3 regions of the Pantoea sp. X-Soil-ISGK-285 genome follow, and region 3 is predicted to be linked to each of the others. Evidence: predicted binding sites of a transcription regulator. Region 3 holds the regulator's gene; each other region holds the start of a gene.
What was found. The regulator PurR, encoded in region 3, represses purine synthesis genes. The targets are predictions, from matches to a motif close to CANGCAAACGTTTGCNTG.

Region 1 (7,010 bases), 1.9 Mb from region 3:
GGTGCAGGTCGGCTTTATGCGTCCTTACGATGCGGGCTACCGTGCACTGAAAAAAGTAATTACCGATGGCGATATCGGTGAGCCGCTGATGCTGCACTGTGCGCACCGCAACCCGACCGTGCCGGAGAACTACACCACGCCGATGGCGATCACCAACACCCTGATCCACGAGCTGGATGTGCTGCGCTGGCTGACAAACGATGACTATAAAACGGTGCAGGTAGTCTTCCCGCGCGTTACCTCGAAGTCACACAGTCAGCTGAAAGATCCGCAGATCGTGCTGTTCGAAACCCAGAAAGGGGTTCGCATTGACGTCGAGATCTTCGTTAACTGCGCTTACGGCTATGACATTCAGTGTGAAGTGGTGGGTGAAGAGGGGATTGCGCGCCTGCCAGAGCCCTCTTCGGTGCAGCTGCGCAAAGAGGCCCGCCTGTCGAACACCATTCTGGTGGACTGGAAAGATCGCTTTATCGAGGCGTATGACGTTGAGCTGCAGGCGTTTATCAACGACATCAAAGCGGGCCAGTTGACCGGTCCTTCTGCCTGGGATGGCTTTGCCGCCTCAGTCGCCGCCGATGCCTGCATTAAAGCGCAGAACAGTGGTGCGATTGAGCCGGTAGAGATGCCGCCGCGTCCTGCTTTCTATAACTGATTTAGCTGTCTATGCGGCATGGCCGCTCTCCGCCTGGGAATAAGATAATGAACAAAGAGAATGTAAAACTGGCGATCGCCCCGATCGGCTGGACCAACGATGACATGCCGGATCTCGGCAGTGAGAATACCTTCCAGCAAACCGTCAGTGAGATGGCGCTGGCTGGCTTTACCGGCAGCGAAGTAGGCAGCAAATATCCTCGCGATCCGGCGATCCTGAAACCGATGCTCGACATTCGCGGCATCGAAATCTGCAACGCCTGGTTCAGCACCTTTTTCGCCAACGGCGACAAACAGAAAACTATCGAACAGTTCATCGAGCATATGAACTTCCTGCATGCGATGGGCGCGCGGGTGATTGGCTGTTCTGAACAGAGTAAAAGTATTCAGGGCACCACGCTTGCGGTGTTTGAAGAGAAAGCCATTTTCAGCGATGAAGAGTGGCAGTTAACCGCGGAAGGCTACAACGAACTGGCCCGCATCGCGGCGGAGAAGGGGATGCGCGTGACGCTGCATCACCACATGGGCACCGGCATTCAGACCACTGAAGAGATTGACCGGTTTATGGAGATGACCGACGAGCAGGTCGGTTTGCTCTATGACACCGGCCACGTCTACTACTCCGAAGGCTCCCAGCAGAAGATGCTGGCGGTACTGGAGAAATATCTGCCGCGCATCTTCCACGTGCATCTTAAGGATGTGCGTGATGAGGTGGTCGCCGAGGTGCGTGAGAACCATCTTTCGTTCCTGGAAGGAGTGAAAAAGGGCACCTTTACCGTACCGGGCGATGGCGTGATCGACTTCAGACCGGTGTTCAAAATCCTGGATGATTACGGCTATAAAGGCTGGATGGTGGTTGAAGCGGAGCAGGATCCGGCACTGGCCAATCCGTTTGAATATGCGGTGAAAGCGCGGAAATATATTCGCGAGAATGCAGGTTTATAAAAAGCCCTTCTGAACGAAGGCTGGCTTCCCCGTGCAGGGAAGCCAGCCTTTTGTTTTACTTCAGCGTAATGCTTTTCACGATGTTGTCAGCATCGCTCTGCGCCTGCTGCTGATTATCACCTGGCAGCGTAATCTGCAGCGTCACCAGTTTGCCATCCACTTTCGCCAGAACCACTGAAGACCATGAGGTCTGGTTGTTGGCAGAAATCACCGTATCCAGCTGCTGTGCGGGCTGATCTTTCAGCGTCACAGATTTGTTCGACACCACCTGCAACTGCGGATCGCGGTTACGCTGCTGCTGTTCCATACGCTGCGACAGCACATCCAGACCATCATTGGTCGGGTCGCCGGCAATCACAATAATGGCGCGGGCACCGGTTTCATCAGCATAAACGTGCATGTTAGTGGTCTGCGAACCCAGTTTACCGCTTTTATCGGACATGCCTGGTGGCAGCGAGAAGCTCAGTTTGCCATCCATCAGCGTGACGGTTTGCGCCGACTGACTGGCGCTGACGCCGTTGTCATTCGCCGCTTCATCTTTCTTCTGGTCACAGGCTGCTAAGCCGAGTACCAGTAAACCCATTCCTACATATTTCACCAGGTTGCGCATCAGAATCCCTTTTTAAGTTTCCAGTCAGGCATTAATACAACAGGAATCAGGTTGCAAACGCAACCTGATGATTGTCAGAAGATCTTAGCGGATAGTAGTGGAAACCGTATGGGCACTTAGCCGAAATTGACCTGGCGGGCGGTCTGGCGTTCAGCCAGACGTTTCAGCGCCGCGTTGAGCAGCACGCCGTAGGCGGGCAGGAAGAAGACCATGCAGATCAGCACTTTGAAGCTGTAATCCACCAGGGCAATCTCAACCCAGTGCTGCGCCATAAACGCATCGGGGCTTTTATAGAAGGCGATAAAGAAGAAGGCCAGCGTATCGCTGATATTCCCCAGGAACATGGCGCAGCCCGGCGCAATCCACCACTGTGGCAGGCGACGCAGACGGTTGAACACGTGAACGTCGAGGATCTGACCCAGCGCGTAAGCCATAAAGCTGGCGCAGGCGATACGGGCAACAAACAGATTCATCACTTCCAGTGCCTGCCAGCCCTGCCATTCACCCTGATAGAACAGCGCCGAGACACTGTAAGAGATAAACAGTGCCGGGATCATCACGGCCAGAATAATGCGTCGGGCCAGTGGTGCGCCAAAAATACGCACGGTGAGATCGGTCGCCAGGAAGATAAACGGGAAGCTGAATGCACCCCAGGTGGTGTGGAAGCCAAACACTGAAATGGGCAGCTGAACCAGATAGTTACTCGAAGTGATCACCAGCAGATGAAACAGTGATAACCAGAAAAGCGCATGCATGCGCTGACGTGAAGAAAATGCGAGCATATTCAACCTTTTTAATGTTGGGGTGAGGGAACCCATTGCGGGACGCCGTTCGGGCAGCGCCTGGCAGTTTTATGAGCAAAAAGCGGCGGCATCTTACCGCGTTGTGCTTTTTATGCAATGGTTAATTTTAGCGCAATCGTTATCGCCTTGCTTCACCGCCAGCACGCGCTAGAATGAGCGCCCCTTACCTGAACCGAGTTGATTATGAGCGATGCTTTTTCCTCTGCCGACCATCAGCTGGATGCCCGTGGCCTGCGTTGCCCGGAGCCGGTGATGATGGTGCGCAAAACCGTACGCAGCCTGCAGGATGGCGAGACGTTGCTGATCATCGCCGATGATCCGGCCACCACGCGCGATATTCCCGGCTTCTGCCGCTTTATGGAACATGGCTTGCTGGCGCAGCAAACCGACACGCTGCCCTATCAGTTTCTGATCCGCAAAGGCATGGCGGGTTGACGACAGCCGTACAGGCCGCCGTTAACCTCACTCTTCAGATCAGAAGCCGCCTGCTCAGGCGCGGCGACGCAGTAACCGCAGCGCGTTGGCGGTGACCAGCGCGGTCGCACCCGAATCTGCCAGCACCGCCAGCCAGAGTCCGGTCAGACCCAGCAGGGTTGTGACCAGGAAAATCGCCTTCAGCCCCAGCGCAATACCGATATTCTGGCGGATGATACGCCGTGTCCGGCGTGCCAGCGCAATCATCGGAGCCAGATTGCTGAGCTGATTACGCGTAAGGGCAGCATCGGCCGCTTCCAGTGCCACATCGGTGCCGCTGCCCATCGCAATGCCCAGCGTTGCCGCTTTCATTGCTGGCGCGTCGTTAATGCCATCCCCGACCATCGCCAGCGGCTGTTGCTGACTCAGTTCGCGGATCGCCGCGACTTTATCGGCGGGCAGCAGACTGGCGCGATAATCAATATCGAGCTGGCGGGCAATGGTCGCCGCAGCGCGCGGATTGTCGCCGGTCAGCATCAGGCTCTCAATACCCAGCTTTTTCAGCGCCTTTAACGCCTCGACGGCGTCGTCGCGCAGCTGATCGCGCAGAGCCAGCGCACACAGCACTTCGCCATCGCGCATCAGCACCACCAGAGTTTCACCTTCAGCTTCCTGTAGCGCTATCTGCGCATTTTGCTGCGGCGTCAGACCGGGCGCATGGCCGGGCGTCAGCAGCTGAATCTGCTGGCCAGCGACTTTCGCGCTGATGCCGCGCCCCGCCTGCACCTGCTGATCCTGCGCGTCAGGAATCACCAGATCACGCGCCTGCGCGGCCGCCACGATAGCGCTGGCCAGCGGATGGGTGGCACCCTGTTCCGCAGCGGCGCTCAGCGCCAGCATCTCTGACTCGCTGGCCGTGCCAAAGCGCAGGATCTGCGTCAGCTGTGGCTTGCCCAGCGTCAGGGTACCGGTTTTATCAAACGCCATTCTGCGCACCGAACTCAGCCGCTCCAGCGCCGCACCGCCTTTGATCAGTGCGCCCTGTCGCGCCGCCGCAGCCAGCCCGGAGGTAATGGCGGCAGGCGTGGAGATCACCAGCGCACAGGGGCAGCCAATCAACAGCAGTGTCAGCCCTTTGTAGATCCACGGCTGCCAGTCGCCTGCGCCGAGCAGTGGCGGCACCACCATCACCAGCAGCGAGAGCAGCATGACCAGCGGCGTGTAAATACGGCTGAACTGGTCGATAAAGCGTTCGACCGGCGCACGATGCGTTTCCGCTTCTTCAATCAGCTGCAGGATACGGTCGATCGCGCTTTCACCCGGCTTCGACACCACTTCCAGCATCACCAGGCGATCAACGCTGGTAGCACCGGCGAGGATTTTTTCGCCGCTGGCCCGCGTTACCGGCAGTGATTCACCGGTCAGCGCGCTCTCATCGAAACTGGCAAGCGGGCTGATTAAGCTGCCATCGACCGGCAAGCGGCTGCCCGCCGCGACTTCAATCACATCGCCGGGTTGCAGCGCTGCGAGCGGTACCTCAGTACGTTTGCCCTGTTCAAGACGGATCGCCGATTCAGGCCGCAACGCCATCAGGCTGGTAACGCCGCTGCGCGCCCTGGAAGCGGCATAGCTTTCCAGCTGTTCGCCCAGCTGAAACAACACCAGCACCATCGCGGCTTCAGCGTGTGCGCCAATAATCAGTGCGCCAGCTGACGCCAGCGTCATTAATGTCTCAATAGTAAAAGGCGATCCGCTGCGCAGACGCTGCCAGGCACCGCGCGCCACCGGGACCAGGCCGACCAGCGTGGTCAGCACAAACAGCCGATCGCCCCAGGCGGGCGCGAACTGGCTGAGAATGCTACTGGCAAGCACCAGCAGCGCCAGCAAAATCAGCATTCGGTTATGCTGCCAGCCCGGCGTAGCGGGGGATGTGGCCGACGTGGCTGATGGGGTTGCGAGCTGGAACCCGGCTTTTTTCACCGCCTTTTCAACGGCGTTTTGTACATCCTGGTCAGCATTGACCACCAGTTTCTCGCTGCTGAACAAGACACGGGCGTCGGTCACGCCACTTACCTGACGGACAGCGGTTTCAATGGTGCGGGCACACGACGGGCAATCCATCCCGCTGACCTGCCAGCTAAAGGGATAACTGTCGGCACCTCGCCGGTCGCTTTCCTCAGCGGTGTCGGCGTCGTTGCCAGGGCTGCAGTGACTGTCACAGCAACAGCCTGCCGTCTCGGCAGGTACAGGCGTCGCGGCGTGAATAGAAAGGGAGAGGGGGCGGGCCTGGCGAACCTGGCACAGCGGTTTTGCTGCGGCGTGACTGGCACGGGGTTTGCCGCAGCCACAGGCGTGATGTTGATGCATATGACCTCCAGAGTGTAAGAATAGTGGGATGAGCAACGCAGCCCATCCTTTATCCTACACTCTGGAGTGAACTCCAGAGTCAAGGCTATTTTTTCAGACGACCCACAACGAGCGCACGATCATAAAGTGACCGGCGAAGTAGCAGGCGGCGACAATCGCGCTGTCGGCGGTAAAGCGGCGACGATAGTGAGAGATAAACCAGACGGCGTTTGCCAGCAGCAGCAGACCGGCACCCACCATGATCGAGAAGCTGTAATCGGTCGGGCGGAAGAAGTACTGCTCGGTCGCTATCCAGGTCATCACCAGCGTCATGCCGATAAAGGTGCAGACAGGCCAGCGCAGATCTTCCAGTCGGCTCCAGATGACGCCAATCAGGGCGGCACCGATGATGAGCAGCGTCAGCGGAATTGGCCAGAAGAAGGTCATGGTCATGCTGGCGGCGAAGCAGAGGGTATAAAGCAGGTGCGACAGGAAGAAAGCCCCGATGGCATAGAGCATCTGCTGACGCGGCAGCAGCGTTAACGCATCACCGACCAGCGTCGCGACCAGACCGGCCAGAATCAGGTAGTCCGTAGTCTGTAGCACCGGTGCCTGCCAGGCCAGCCCGACAAGCAGCAGCAGCGTGACCGGCTTAAATAACCAGCGTTGCCATTGCGGGCCGCGATAGGTGGCGTCGACATAGAGCCAGCCGGAGAAAAGTACAGCGAGGAAAGACCAGAGCATTGTTTCTCCCTTTTTTGTTCAAAATGGTGAAAGATCCCAAAATATCCCTTTCAGTTTAGGTTAAGCCTCTGAGATGTGACAATCAGGCAACTCTGGTTGTATGCTTTGCCGCCTGATTAATCATCCTGCAGGCACAAGAACGCTATGAGCAAACCGCCGCTAATCTTTATCATCGTTCTGGCGATTATCGCCGTGCTGGCGACCCGTCAGTTTATTAAGCAACGCCGGGAAGTGGCGGTGAATGACGCTTCACCCGAGCGTTCTCTGCAGGTTGAGGTCAAAACCAAACGTGAATTTCCTGCACCCAATCGCCGTTCACGGCAGCGGGAAGTGATCGCCGGGGAAGAGATGCGCTACGAGGTGCTGTTTCACCCGCTTAACGGTGCCAGCGACATCAAAGTGCAGCTTAAAGAGGCGGAATATCATCAGCTGGACAAGGGCGCCAGAGGCGAGCTGAAGATGCAGGGCACGCGCTTTATCAGCTTCACACCCCGGCA
Region 2 (7,010 bases), 1.9 Mb from region 3:
CAGCGCCGCCAGCATGCCACTCAGTGAATAGACGATGATTTTGACGCGATTCACATTGATGCCGGAGAGACGCGTTGCCGCTTCATTACCGCCAAGCGCATAGATATAGCGACCCAGACGGGTGTGCTGCAGCATGTACCAGGCAGCAATAAAGACCAGCGCCATCAGCCAGACCGGCGCAGGGATACCCAGCGGACGACCAATACCAAACCAGCCCAGCAGATCGGCATTGGCATTAAAACCCGTGTTTACCGGACTGCCATCGGTGTAGACCATGGTGACACCACGCAGCAGCAGCATCATGACCAGCGTGGCGATAAACGCCTGCACTTTGCCGCGCGCCACAATGGTGCCGGTCAGGGCACCGATTGCCGCTCCCAGCGCCAGCGACGCCGCCACCGCGACCAGGGCATTGACCTCCATACCCACCAGCGACGCACCTACCGCGCCCGTCAGGGCCAGCAGCGATCCTACAGAGAGGTCGATACCAGAAGTCAGGATCACCAGCGTCATCCCGACCGCCATAATGGCGTTAACCGAGGTCTGCTGCAGAATGTTGAACAGGTTCGCCACGGTAAAGAAGTTCGGGCTCTGGCTGGCCACCACGGCGATCAGCACCATCAGCGCAATCAGTGACTTCTGTTCCAGTAGCCAGCTTTTGCTAAACCAGCGACGGCTGGCAGGTAAAGTTTGGGTCGTCATACCACTAAATCCTCGCTGTGTTGCTTGCCTACGGCGGCTGCCATCAGGCTCTCCTGAGTGGCTTCTTCTCGGGTAAATTCGCCGCTGATACGGCCTTCATGCATCACCAGAATCCGATCGCTCATGCCCAGCACTTCCGGCATTTCCGATGAGACCAGAATGATGCTCAGCCCTTCGGCTTTAAACTGGTTAATCAGTTGATAGATCTCTTTCTTCGCGCCGACATCCACACCGCGTGTCGGTTCATCCAGAATCAGTACGTTAGGCCGGGTCATCAGCCCGCGGGCAATCGCCACTTTCTGCTGGTTGCCGCCCGAAAGCAGACCAATGGGCTGCTCCATTGAAGGCGTTTTAACGTTAAACAGCCGGATAAAGTCGCCCACGGCCAGCTGCTCTGCCGCATGTTTCAGCGTGCCGCTGCCGTGACTGAAATAGCCTAACGCTGTCAGCGACATGTTCTCTTTTACTGACATGCCCAGCACCAGGCCATCGCGCTTACGATCTTCGGAGATATAGACGATGCCGTTAGCCAGCCCATCCTGCGGTGAGCGCGTCACCACTTCCCGACCATTGAGCCACAGTGTGCCTTCGCGACGCGGCAGGGCGCCGTAAAGCACCTTCATCAGTTCGGTACGGCCCGCGCCCATCAAGCCAGACACGCCGAGAATTTCACCTTTGCGCAGGCTGAAACTGACGTTATCCACGCCCGGTCCGCTGACGTTTTCCACTTTCAGCCGCACGTCGCCTGGTGCCTGATTAATATGGGGATATTGATCTTCCAGCTTACGGCCGACCATCATCTCGATCAGGCTCTCTTCAGTCAGCTCGCTGACCGGGCGTTCAGCAATAAACTGACCGTCGCGGAACACCGTGACGTCATCGCAGATCTCAAAGATCTCTTTCATGCGATGCGAGATATAGACGATGCCGCAGCCCTGCGCTTTCAGTTCGTTGATCACCCGGAACAGCGACAGCGTTTCGGTATCAGTCAGCGCATCGGTCGGCTCATCCATGATGATCACCTGCGACTCAAAGCTCAGGACTTTGGCGATTTCGACCATCTGCTGATCGCCAATCGACAAATCCCCCACCAGCTTGTGGCTGTTGAAGCGCAGATTAAGCCGTTTAAGCAGCGCATCGGCTTCGGCATACATGCGCGGCCACTGGATACGGCCAAAACGGCTGACATATTCGCGGCCGAGAAAAATATTCTCCGCCACGGTTAATTGAGGGATCAGGTTCAGTTCCTGATGAATGATGCCAATACCCGCTTCCTGAGACGCTTTCGGCCCGCTGAAACGGGTCTCTTTGCCCAGCCAGCGCAGCGTACCGGCATCATATTGATAGATGCCGGTCAGCACTTTCATCATGGTGGACTTGCCTGCGCCGTTCTCGCCCACCAGCGCCATCACGCGTCCTGCCCGGACATTCAGCGACGCCCCCTTGAGGGCTTTCACACCCGGAAAAGATTTTTCAATGCCGTCGAGTTGCAGTAAAGGTTGCATAGCGGCCTCAGAAGGTCACACCGGCGCTGAGGATGACATTCGCAAACGGAGAGCACTCTCCGCTGCGAATGACCGCCTGACTACGCTGCGTTTGTTGTTTGAATTGTTCATGACTGGTGTAGCTGATGGTGATGATATTCCCCTGGTGCTGTTGCAAGGCTTCGAGCACGGCGACAAGCGCGCTATGAAGTTGCGGATTATGCTGCTTAATCTCTTCCGCGATCAGGGCGCTCTCTACCTGCATCTCCAGTGCGACAGCATTAACCACCTGCATAAAATCGGGCGTACCCGGCGTGAGCGCTAAATCGATGCGCTGCGGTCCGGCCGGAATCGGCAAGCCTGCATCGGCAATCGTCAGCGTATCCGTGTGTCCCAGGCGGGCAATCACATGAGAGAGTTCAGCGTTTAACAAGCGACCTTTTTTCATCTTTTCACTCCACAGCGAAACGTTTCGCTGTCAGGAGTGTATGAAAAGCCGCCATCAACTCAACCGGCAAAGAAGAAATCTGTGATCGCTATCGAAACGTTTCGCTCACGCGGGGAGAAATTTGTATTAAGTCGGGGGACGGGCTGAAAAAAGGGCCGCGAACGCGGCCCCGGAGGAGAGGATTAAGGCAGTTTCTTAACCTGCTTAACGTCCATCTCAATGCTGTTGAAATCTTTATCCAGTTCACCTGTCAGCTCGACGTTGTCTTTAGGTGAGATAGTCTGGCCGTTCCAGTGCTTGTGGTCGATTTCGACTTTCATGGTGCCGGTCTGGTCGCGGAACAGATAATCTTCGTTGCCGATCTGTTTCTCCAGCTTACCGCGCACGGTGACCCAGCTGTCATCTTTCATCTCTTCAGCCTGCTTTACGGTCACCACACTGGTGTGATCGGCACTGAAACCACCCTGACCGGCTGCTGCCTGCGTCTGTGCGGCTGGCGCACTGGGATCAACAAATCCACCCTGCTGTGCAGCGAAAACCGGGGCGGAAGCCAGCATTACGACGGCCAGAATTGCAGCGTGCTTTTTCATTTTGTCACCTCTTTTCCATGATGTGGTTCGTCTTGTTGAGCTTAGTTGACCATAAAGTTCTTAACAGCTTCTTAAGAGGCAAAAATAAGCTATTTTCGCCGAAATCAGCTGTACAAGCAGGAAGTTGCTTCGTATAAAGCGCTATCGGAACAGGGAGACGTGATGCGTATTTTACTGATTGAAGATGATCGTTTAATTGGCGACGGTATCAAGGCGGGGCTGAGTAAACTGGGCTTCAGTGTTGACTGGTTTACCTCTGGTGAGGCGGGCTTTAACGCGCTGGAGGCCGCGCCCTGGGATGCGGTGATCCTGGATCTCTCACTGCCCGAGCGGGATGGGCTCGATATTCTGCGGCAGTGGCGACAGCAGGGCAAAGATGTACCGGTACTGATACTGACCGCACGCGATGCGCTCGATCAGCGGGTCGAAGGCCTGCAACTGGGAGCCGACGACTATCTGTGTAAACCCTTTGCCTTAACCGAAGTGGCTGCTCGCTTACAGGCGCTGATCCGCCGCCGTCATGGCCAGCTGCAGCCCGAACTCCGGCACGGTAATGTGGTGCTGATCCCCGGCAGCCATAGTGTGATGCGCGAAGGTGAGGCGATTGCGCTGAAAAGCCGTGAACTGGCGCTGCTGGAACTGTTTATGCGAAACACGGGCCGGGTGCTGACACGCAGCCAGCTGGAAGAGAAGCTCTACAACTGGGACGCCGATGTCTCCAGCAATGCGGTAGAGGTTCACATTCATCATCTGCGTAAAAAACTGGGCAGCCAATTTATCCGCACGCTGCACGGCGTCGGTTATACCCTGGGAGACGCTGAATGCGATCAATGAGCCTGTTTCTGCGGCTGGGTATCGGTTTTGTGCTGCTGCTCGGGATCTGCTGGGCCAGCGCCAGCCTGAGTGCCTGGCATCAGACACGTGAAACCCTTGATGAGCTCTTCGATACCCAGCAGATGCTGCTGGCAAAGCGTCTGCTGACGCTGGATTTCTCCTCGCTGGACAACGCCACTCTGCCTAAAACCAAAGAGATACTGCGCCACCATCGCGGCGATCAGGATGACGACGCCCTGGCCTTTGCCGTCTTCACGCGTGACGGCCGGCAGGTGATGAATGATGGTGACAATGGCCGCTACCTGCCGTTTGAGGCGGAGTATCAGGGATTTCATGAGGGCCAGCTCACCAATGATGACGATCGCTGGCGGTTTGTCTGGCTGACCACGCCCGACCAGCAGTTCCGGGTGGTGGTGGGTCAGGAGTCCGAATACCGTGACGACATGACGCGGGATCTGATGAAAGCCAGCATGTTGCCCTGGCTGATCGCGCTGCCCTTTATGTTGCTGCTGCTGATCGGTCTGGTCTGGTCTGAACTGCGCCCACTGAAGACGCTGGCACAGCAGCTGGCGCAGCGCGCGCCCGATGATGATACGCCGCTGCAGGCAGACCGCGTGCCGAAAGAGGTGCAACCGCTGATGGTTGCGCTCAACGGTCTGTTCAGCCGCATCAGCGCAATGATGCAGCGTGAACGGCGCTTTACCTCTGATGCCGCACATGAGCTGCGCAGTCCGCTGGCCGCGCTGCAGGTGCAAAGCGAGGTGATCCAGCTGACTGCGGATGATGAAGTGATGCGAAGCCATGCGCTGCAGCAACTGGATGCCGGCATTATCCGCGCAACCCGGCTGGTGGATCAGCTGCTGACGCTCTCACGGGTTGAAGCAGATGATGCACGCAGCGCCTTCGAAACGGTGGCGCTGAAACGCACGGTCCAGGAGACGCTGGCTGCACAGCTGCCGCTGGCGGATAAAACGGGTGTCACGCTGCGGCTGCATGCTGACGCCGATCCGCAGATTCAGGGGCATCCGCTGTTACTGTCATTGCTGGTGCGTAATCTGCTGGATAATGCCATTCGCTATACGCCAGCAGGCAGCGAAGTTAATGTGCGGCTTCAGGCGAATAGCCTGTCGGTAGAGGATAACGGCGAAGGTCTGAGTGCAGCCGATCTGCAACGGCTTGGTGAACGTTTCTGGCGACCGCCAGGTCAGGAGAAAAGCGGAAGCGGGCTGGGATTATCGATAGTCCGCAATATCGCCCAGTTGCACGGGATGCAGGTCAGCTTCAGCCAGCGCTCGGGCGGCGGATTATGCGTTATGCTGCGCTGGTCAGCGCCCGCCCCGTAAGGCGGGCGCTGCAGATCAAATCTCGACCTGGGTGCCCAGCTCAATCACCCGGTTTGGCGGGATCTCAAACTGGTCTGGCGCACGGAGCGCATTGCGCTGCAGCGCCAGGAAGAGTTTGCCACGCAGGCGCAGATACCACGGCCGTTTGCCGATAATCAGCGACTCATGCGACATGAAGAACGATGTCTCCATCATGCGGCAGTTGAGCCCTTCCAGCCCGCAGCGGTGGAAAATCTCCTCGACGTTTGGCGTTTCGCGCCAGCCGTAGCTGGCCACCACCCGCCAGAAGGTGGGTGACAGCTGCTCAATCGTCACGCGACGCACGTTGTGCACGTAAGGCGCATCTTCTGTCCGCAACGTCAGCAGCACCACCCGCTCATGCAACACTTTGTTGTGCTTAAGGTTATGCAGCATGGCAAACGGAATCACATTCAGCGCACGCGACATATAGACCGCCGTGCCCGGCACGCGAACCGGCGGCGATTTCTCCAGTGACGCGATCATCGCCTCCAGAGAGTTGCCATGCTCGTGCATGCGGCGCAGCAGGCGGAAACGTTCGCTTTTCCACGTCGTCATAATGATAAACATCACCAGGCCGAGACAGAGCGGCAGCCAGCCACCGGAGAAGATTTTCACCAGGTTGGCGGTAAACAGCGGCACATCGATACAGAGCATCAGTACCAGGATGACGGCAACCGCCAGCTTATTCCAGTGCCAGTTTTTAACCGCCACGGTACAGGAGAGCATCGCGGTCAGCACCATGGTGCCGGTGACGGCGATACCGTAGGCCGCAGCCAGATTACTTGAATGCTCAAAGCTGATAATCACAATCAGCACGGCGAAGTAGAGTACCCAGTTAATCACCGGAATATAGATCTGGCCCGATTCGCGCTCAGAGGTGTGGATGATACGCATCCCCGGCAGATAACCCAGTCGCACCGCCTGACGCGTCAGCGAGAAGACGCCGGAGATCACCGCCTGCGAGGCAATCACCGTGGCCAGCGTCGCCAGAATCAGCATCGGGATCAGCGCCCAGTCCGGCGCCAGCAGGAAGAAGGGATTTTTAATCGCTTTGGGATCGCTGAGTAACAGGGCGCCCTGACCAAAGTAGTTCAGGACCAGCGACGGCAGCACCACCGAGAACCAGGCCAGTCGGATCGGCACTTTACCGAAGTGACCCATATCGGCATACAGCGCTTCAACCCCGGTAATCGCCAGTACCACCGCGCCAAGCGCGAAGAATGAGACAGATTTATAGTGCAGGAAGAACTCGACCGCGTAGGCAGGATTCAGCGCATGCAGCACTTCCGGGTTTTTCATGATGCCGCTGACCCCCAGGATCGCCAGCACCAGGAACCACACCAGCATCACCGGCGCGAAAAGTTTGCCCACCATGCCGGTGCCATGTTTCTGAATCGCAAACAGCAGCGTCAGCACCGCAATCGACATCGGCACAATAAAGGGATCCAGCGACGGCGCGGCAATCTCCAGACCTTCAATGGCTGACATCACCGAAATGGCCGGCGTGATCACCACTTCCCCATAGAAGAAGCTGCCGCCAATCAGGCCCATGATCACCAGCACTGCCGTGGCGCGTGCACCCGTATGG
Region 3 (7,010 bases):
CTGAAGATGGCAGCGTCTATCGCGAAGATACCTCAACGCCGCGTGAGCTGACAGTGCCAGAGATTAAGCAGATCGTGGCAGATTTTGGCCAGGCTGCGGCCAACGCGCGTGAAGCGGACTTTGACCTGCTTGAGCTGCACTCGGCGCACGGTTACCTGATGCACCAGTTCCTGGCTCCTGGCTCAAACCAGCGTACTGATGAATATGGCGGCAGCATCGAAAAACGCGGTCGCTTTGCGCTGGAAGTGGTTGATGCGGTGATCGCTAACTGGTCAGCCGATCGCATTGGTATTCGCGTCTCACCTATCGGCAGCTTCCAGAATCTGGACAACGGCCCGGATGAAGAGGAAGCGGCGCTGTGGTATATCGGCGAGCTGGCAAAACGCAACATCGCCTATCTGCACCTCTCTGAGCCAGACTGGGCCGGCGGTCAGCCTTATACCGACGCTTTCCGTCAGAAAGTGCGTGATCTCTTCCCGGGTGCCATCATTGGTGCCGGTGCCTATACCGTTGAGAAAGCGGATGACCTGATTGGTCGCGGTCTGATCGATGCGGTTGCGTTTGGTCGCGATTACATTGCTAACCCGGATCTGGTTGAGCGTCTGCAGCAGGACGCCCCACTCAATCCACAGCGTCCGGAAAGCTTCTACGGCGGCGGCGCGGAAGGTTATATCGACTACCCGACGCTGTAACCGGTTCGGGCTGCCGTCCGGGATGATGACGGCAGCCATTATTCAATAGCGATTTTCATCGCTATACTTAGCGCCTGAGTCATCGGGCGATGGCGTTTTATTTAAAAGAGGATGTTATGCGTTTACTTCATACCATGCTGCGCGTTGGCGATCTGCAACGTTCAATCGATTTCTACACCCGTGTGCTGGGCATGCGCGTGTTGCGTCAGAGCGAAAACACCGAATACAAATATACCCTGGCATTTGTGGGCTACACCGACGAGAGCGAAGGTGCGGTGATCGAACTGACCTACAACTGGGGCGTCGATAAGTATGATCTCGGTGATGCCTATGGTCATATTGCGCTGGGCGTTGATGACGCAGCAGCGGCCTGCGAACGTATCCGCAAAGATGGCGGCAACGTGACGCGTGAAGCTGGCCCGGTTAAAGGCGGCTCCACCATTATTGCCTTTGTTGAAGATCCCGATGGTTACAAAATCGAGCTGATCGAAAACAAAGATGCCGGTAACGGCCTCGGCAACTAAACCTGCCTGTCAGCCCGCCCGGTCGGGTGGGCTGAATCCCCTTCTCTGCGCTTCATCTGCTGCACCCGGCCCCGTTTTTTGCCATAATACGCGCTGCCCTTTTTCTGCAACGAGATCCTGATGTCTGAATCGAATTCCCCTAATGCACTCAATCAACGTTTCCGTGGCTTCTATCCGGTGGTGATCGACGTTGAAACCGCGGGTTTCAATGCGCAAACCGATGCGTTACTGGAGATTGCCGCTATCACGCTGAAAATGGATGAAGAGGGATGGATTCAGATTGACCAGACGCTGCATTTCAACGTCGAACCTTTTGTCGGATCGCTGCTGCATCCCGAAGCCCTGGCCTTTACCGGCATCGATCCCAGCAATCCGCTGCGCGGCGCGGTCAGTGAATATGAGGCGCTGCACGCCATTTTCAAAATGGTGCGCAAGGGCATTAAAGACAGCGGCTGCAATCGCGCCATTATGGTGGCGCACAATGCCACCTTCGACCTGAACTTTATGTCAGCGGCGGCGGAACGAGCCAGCCTGAAGCGCAACCCGTTTCACCCGTTTGCCACCTTTGACACCGCGGCCCTGAGCGGACTGGTTTTGGGTCAGACGGTGCTGGCGAAGGCCTGTATTGCGGCGGGAATGGAGTTTGACAGCACGCAGGCGCATTCGGCGCTTTATGATACTCAGCAGACGGCAACGCTGTTCTGCGAGCTGGTGAACCGCTGGAAGCGGTTAGGCGGCTGGCCACTGCCCTTCACGGAAGGCGATGCAGAAGCCACGACATCCGCATAAGGGATGCCGCAATGAAAAGGCCGACGTGATGTCGGCCTTTTTTTATTCTGCTTCTTTAAATTTTTCTGCGGTCTCTTTGATCAGCGTCTGCAGTTCACCACGCTGTAACATCTCAACGATGATGTCGCATCCACCGACCAGCTCGCCATCAACCCACAGCTGCGGGAAAGTTGGCCAGTTAGCGAATTTCGGCATCTCGGCACGAATGTCCGGGTTCTGCAGAATATCCACGTAAGCAAAACGCTCACCGCAGGCTGACAGCGCCTGCACCGCCTGTGCAGAGAAACCGCAGCTTGGCAGTTTCGGGGAACCTTTCATGTACAGCAGGATCGGGTTTTCTGCGATCTGGCGCTGAATTTTTTCTACAGTACTCATAATTGCCTTCCTTAATTCGTCACATCGTGTTTGTTTATTGTAGCGACTTCGCAGCGTGACTGAAAACGAGATTTTGATCGCTGCCCGATTAAATCGCCATCATTGTTAAGTCCTGCTCCGGGACACCTGAATTCCTGATTATTAACAGCAGGTAACAGATTAATAATTCGTAATAATTTCGTTGATATAAGACGCTGAAAATGTTCATTTTCAGCACAATTGCGTGGGTTGCAAAGATTAATATTAAAAGGCATTACAGTTTTTAAAAGAACTGGACTAGAATGGCCTGGGCGCTGATCCTGGATCAGATTAATCTCAACTTTGTCGCGGTGCGTAGTGGCCCTGACAACTTAACTAATCAACGGACTATGCGTTTAATCATTACGTTTTTCATGCTGGCCTTTGCGCAACTGTTTTTCAACATCGCCGCTGCGTCGCCTCACGCGCCGGTGAACGTCAGTACGCATAAAGCAGAGAAAAAGAGTGCGCGCGACGATGAGCGTCGCAAGCGTCGCCCGGTCAAAACGGTGACGAAAAAGACTCGCCTCAGCCCGGTTCAAAAACTAAAAACAAAAAAACTGAAAAAAGTCGAACTCACCGCGAAACAGACGCCTGCTAAAAAGACCTCGCTAAAAACCGCCCGTCTCAGTAAGAACAAAGAGAAAAAACGTTATGGTCATCAGCGCCTGCTGAAAACCGCTGAGGTCACCACCAGCGAGACCGGCACGATTAAGATGAGCAAATCTCACCGTCAGCGCTACCAGAAGGCCCGCGAAACCGCGATGACCAAGCTGATGGGTCAGTTGGGTAAACCCTATCAGTGGGGCGGCACCTCTCCCCATACCGGTTTCGATTGCAGCGGCCTGGTCTGGTACGCCTATAAAGATCTGGTGAAGTTTAAGATCCCACGTACTGCTAACGAGATGTACCACCTGCGTGATGCCGCGCCGATCAAGCGTGAGTCGCTGGAGAAAGGCGATCTGGTCTTCTTCCGTATCAATGGACGCGGTACTGCGGACCATGTCGGCGTTTACCTGGGTGATGGCAAGTTTATCCAGTCGCCACGCACCGGCAAAGATATTCAGATCAGCGCGTTAGGAGAAGATTACTGGCAGCGCCACTATATTGGTGCCCGTCGGGTGATGACGCCAAAAACCATACGCTGAGCAGCAGAACAACCAGAAGAGAGCCGGGATAATCCCGGCTTTTTTTTAGTGCAGAATAGCGGTAAAACTAAAGGCCACAATCATCAGCAGACAGCCCGCGGTGGTCATTAAAGCCAGTTTAAGATCGGTACTCATTGCTTGCTCCTTAGTCACACAATTAGCAGGGGTATCGCATTTTCCCACAGGGCCCGGTAAAAATCTCGTTTTATCCGTTCAGCCTTGTTAGAATCCCGCCTTTGTTGCGCAACGCGCGCAACCCTGATTCCGTTTGCGCACGTTTTCAGGCGCTTTTACGCCGCCAGCGGCCTGTTTCCTGGCCATGAATGCTGCATTTTTGCGGAAAAAAACCTGAACAGACGCAAACGTTTAACACTACGCTTATCATAGAGTTAGATAAGCACTGGAGTCCGATTTTCATGGCAACAATTAAAGATGTGGCGAAACGCGCTGGCGTCTCAACGACCACCGTTTCGCACGTCATCAATAAAACCCGCTTTGTGGCTGAAGAGACGCGCAACGCGGTCTGGCAGGCGATTAAAGAACTGCACTACTCGCCGAGCGCCGTGGCGCGCAGCCTGAAAGTGAACCACACCAAAACGCTGGGCCTGCTTGCCACCTCCAGCGAAGCGCCCTATTTCGCTGAAATTATCGAAGCGGTTGAAAATCACTGCTTTGACAAAGGCTATACGCTGATTCTGGGTAATGCGCATAACGATCTGCAAAAACAGCGCGCCTATCTCAGCATGATGGCGCAGAAACGCGTCGATGGGCTGCTGGTGATGTGCTCTGAATATCCGGACGATCTGCTGCAGATGCTGGAAGAGAACCGCAATATCCCGATGGTGGTGATGGACTGGGGTGAATCGCGCGCCGACTTCACCGACACGGTACTGGATAATGCTTTCCAGGGCGGCTATCTGGCGGGACGCTATCTGATTGAACGCGGACACCGGGATATTGGTGCAATCCCCGGCCAGATGGAGCGTAACACCGGTGGCGGACGTCATGCCGGTTTCCTGAAGGCGATGGAAGAAGCGGGTATTCAGCCACGCGCCGAGTGGATTGTGCAGGGTGACTTTGAGCCGGAGTCGGGCTATCAGGCGATGCAGCAGATCCTGTCGCAGAAGCAGCGTCCCACGGCGGTGTTCTGTGGCGGTGACATCATGGCGATGGGCGCGATTTGCGCCGCCGACGAGATGGGTTTACGCGTCCCCCAGGATATTTCGGTGATCGGCTATGACAATGTGCGCAACGCCCGTTATTTTGCACCGGCCCTGACCACAGTGCATCAGCCTAAAGCCCAGCTGGGTGAGAAAGCGCTGGAAATGCTGCTGGACCGCATTACCAGTAAACGCGAAGTGTCACAAACGATTGAGGTCCATCCCACGCTGATTGAGCGCCGTTCCGTGGCCGATGGCCCGTTCCGCGACTATCGCCGTTAATGCTCGCTTAACCACTCCTGATTAAGCGTTTGCGCATCACCCAGATAGCTGAGCAACCAGCCTGTCGCCGGTGATGCGCGATCCTCTGCCCAGCTGACGCAGCATGGGCTGTCCGGAAACGCCACCGGCAGCGTCAGTTCAACCAGCTCGCCGCTGTCGAGCAGTGGCCTGGCCAGATGGCCCGGCACCATCGCCACACACAATCCCGCCTGCACGCACTCGAGCCCGGTTTGCCACTCCGGCACCACCAGCCGGCGCTGGTTATCCAGCGTCCATGTCATACGACGCGGCAGTGCGCGAGAAGTATCTTCCAGCACCAGGGATGGCCAGCTCCGCAGCGTGTCATCATCTATCTGGCTCGCCTGTGTCAGAGGATGGTCGGGCGCAACCACGCAGCGCCAGTTAAGCGTGCCCATATCCCGAAAAGCAAAACGTCCGCCCACCGGTATCGCCTGAGTGGCACCAATCGCCACTTCCACCCGGCCATCGGCCAGCGCATCCCAGACGCCGTTAAAGACTTCATAGCTGATGATCAGCTCCATATCAGGAAAGTGGCGATAGAAATCTTTGACCAGCTGCCGGGTGCGCTGAGGTTTAGCGATACGGTCAACGGCTATGCTTAGCTGGCCGCGCCAGCCGTTAGCCAGCTGCTGACACTGTCGCCGGGTGGCAAGCATTTTTTTGATGACGCTGCGTCCTTCCCGGACAAAATGCTCACCCGCCGGGGTCAGAACCACTTCGCGATGCTGCCGTTCAAACAGCGGTACCGCCAGCCAGTTTTCCAGCTGACGCACCGTATAGCTGATGGCAGAGGGCACCCGATGCAACTCCTGCGCGGCGGCGCTGAAGCTCCCCCCACGGGCGACAGCGTCAACCACTTCTAATGCATATTCTGACCACATAATCTGCCTTCAAAAATTTTAACAGCAATCGGCAAATATTACCGTTTCACAGCAGCAAACGCACCTTTTACACTCTGCCGCGTTTATCCTGCAAAAATGAGAATCAGATGCTGTCGAATAAAGGGTTTATGCCCTACCTTGCCCTGCTGAGCATGCTGGGCTTTTTAGCCACTGATATGTACCTGCCCGCCTTTGGTGCGATGCAGCAAACCTTTAACACTTCACCCGGTCTGATCAGCGCCAGTATGAGTCTCTTCCTGGGCGGCTTCGCCGTGGGTCAGCTCTTCTGGGGACCGCTTTCCGATCGCATCGGTCGTAAACCGGTGCTGCTGTCCGGACTGGCCATGTTTGGCGCTGGCTGCGCAGGCATGCTGTGGGTGAATGATATCTATCTGATGCTGGCGCTGCGTTTTGTCCAGGCGATTGGCGTCTGTGCCGCTGCCGTAAGCTGGCAGGCGCTGGTGGTGGATCGCTACCCTGCAGCGCGCGCTAACAAAGTCTTTGCCACCATTATGCCGCTGGTTGCGCTCTCTCCGGCGCTGGCTCCGCTACTGGGTGCCTGGCTGATCGGCCACTTCCACTGGCGTTCGATTTTCCTGGTGCTGACCCTGATTGCGGTGGCGTTGATTCTGACCACGCTGCGTCTGCCCACCGTGCGCAAGGCCGCGGGAGAAAAAGGTGCGCAGCCCGGCTTTTTCACGCTGCTTAAATCCCGGGTCTACAGCGGCAACGTGCTGATCTACTCCGCCTGCTCAGCCAGCTTCTTTGCCTGGCTGACCGGATCGCCCTTTATTCTGGCGGATCTGGGTCTGTCGCCCGCCGATATCGGTCTGAGTTATGTGCCCCAGACGCTCGCCTTTTTAATTGGCGGCTTCGGCTGTCGCACCCTGCTCAACCGCTTTAACGGCGCACAGTTGCTGCCCTGGCTGCTGGCCGTTTACAGCCTGAGCATTCTGGCGCTGTTTGCTGTTGCGCTTGCTGGCAGCAGCACGCTGGTGAGTCTGATGGTACCGTTCTGCGGTATGGCGCTGGCTAACGGCGCGATCTATCCGATTGTGGTGTCCAGTGCGCTGATGCCCTTTCCGACCGCTACCGGTAAAGCCGCCGCGTTGCAGAATAC

Region 1: the regulator PurR is predicted to act here: its motif matches at 3,013-3,030, upstream of AC6I8B_RS18075 (7-cyano-7-deazaguanine/7-aminomethyl-7-deazaguanine transporter).
Region 2: the regulator PurR is predicted to act here: its motif matches at 2,647-2,664, upstream of rbsD (D-ribose pyranase).

The regions. Positions count from the first base shown of each region.
Region 1 covers NZ_AP035938.1:3,812,912-3,819,921, reverse strand. The annotation lists gene iolG (bifunctional inositol 2-dehydrogenase/D-chiro-inositol 1-dehydrogenase) at 1-652, shown strand, start outside; gene iolE (myo-inosose-2 dehydratase) at 700-1,596, shown strand; gene AC6I8B_RS18080 (DcrB family lipoprotein) at 1,652-2,206, opposite strand; gene AC6I8B_RS18075 (7-cyano-7-deazaguanine/7-aminomethyl-7-deazaguanine transporter) at 2,323-2,988, opposite strand; gene tusA (sulfurtransferase TusA) at 3,193-3,444, shown strand; gene AC6I8B_RS18065 (zinc/cadmium/mercury/lead-transporting ATPase) at 3,499-5,790, opposite strand; gene AC6I8B_RS18060 (lysoplasmalogenase) at 5,884-6,513, opposite strand; gene AC6I8B_RS18055 (DUF2500 domain-containing protein) at 6,658-7,010, shown strand, end outside.
Region 2 covers NZ_AP035938.1:4,062,185-4,069,194, forward strand. The annotation lists gene rbsC (ribose ABC transporter permease) at 1-702, opposite strand, end outside; gene rbsA (ribose ABC transporter ATP-binding protein RbsA) at 699-2,207, opposite strand; gene rbsD (D-ribose pyranase) at 2,215-2,634, opposite strand; gene AC6I8B_RS19215 (YgiW/YdeI family stress tolerance OB fold protein) at 2,817-3,224, opposite strand; gene qseB (quorum sensing response regulator transcription factor QseB) at 3,387-4,058, shown strand; gene qseC (quorum sensing histidine kinase QseC) at 4,046-5,401, shown strand; gene kup (low affinity potassium transporter Kup) at 5,417-7,010, opposite strand, start outside.
Region 3 covers NZ_AP035938.1:1,877,573-1,884,582, reverse strand. The annotation lists gene AC6I8B_RS08995 (alkene reductase) at 1-692, shown strand, start outside; gene gloA (lactoylglutathione lyase) at 809-1,216, shown strand; gene rnt (ribonuclease T) at 1,337-2,005, shown strand; gene AC6I8B_RS08980 (Grx4 family monothiol glutaredoxin) at 2,048-2,383, opposite strand; gene AC6I8B_RS08975 (C40 family peptidase) at 2,749-3,546, shown strand; gene cydH (cytochrome bd-I oxidase subunit CydH) at 3,592-3,681, opposite strand; gene purR (HTH-type transcriptional repressor PurR) at 3,963-4,988, shown strand; gene punR (DNA-binding transcriptional activator PunR) at 4,985-5,890, opposite strand; gene punC (purine nucleoside transporter PunC) at 5,998-7,010, shown strand, end outside.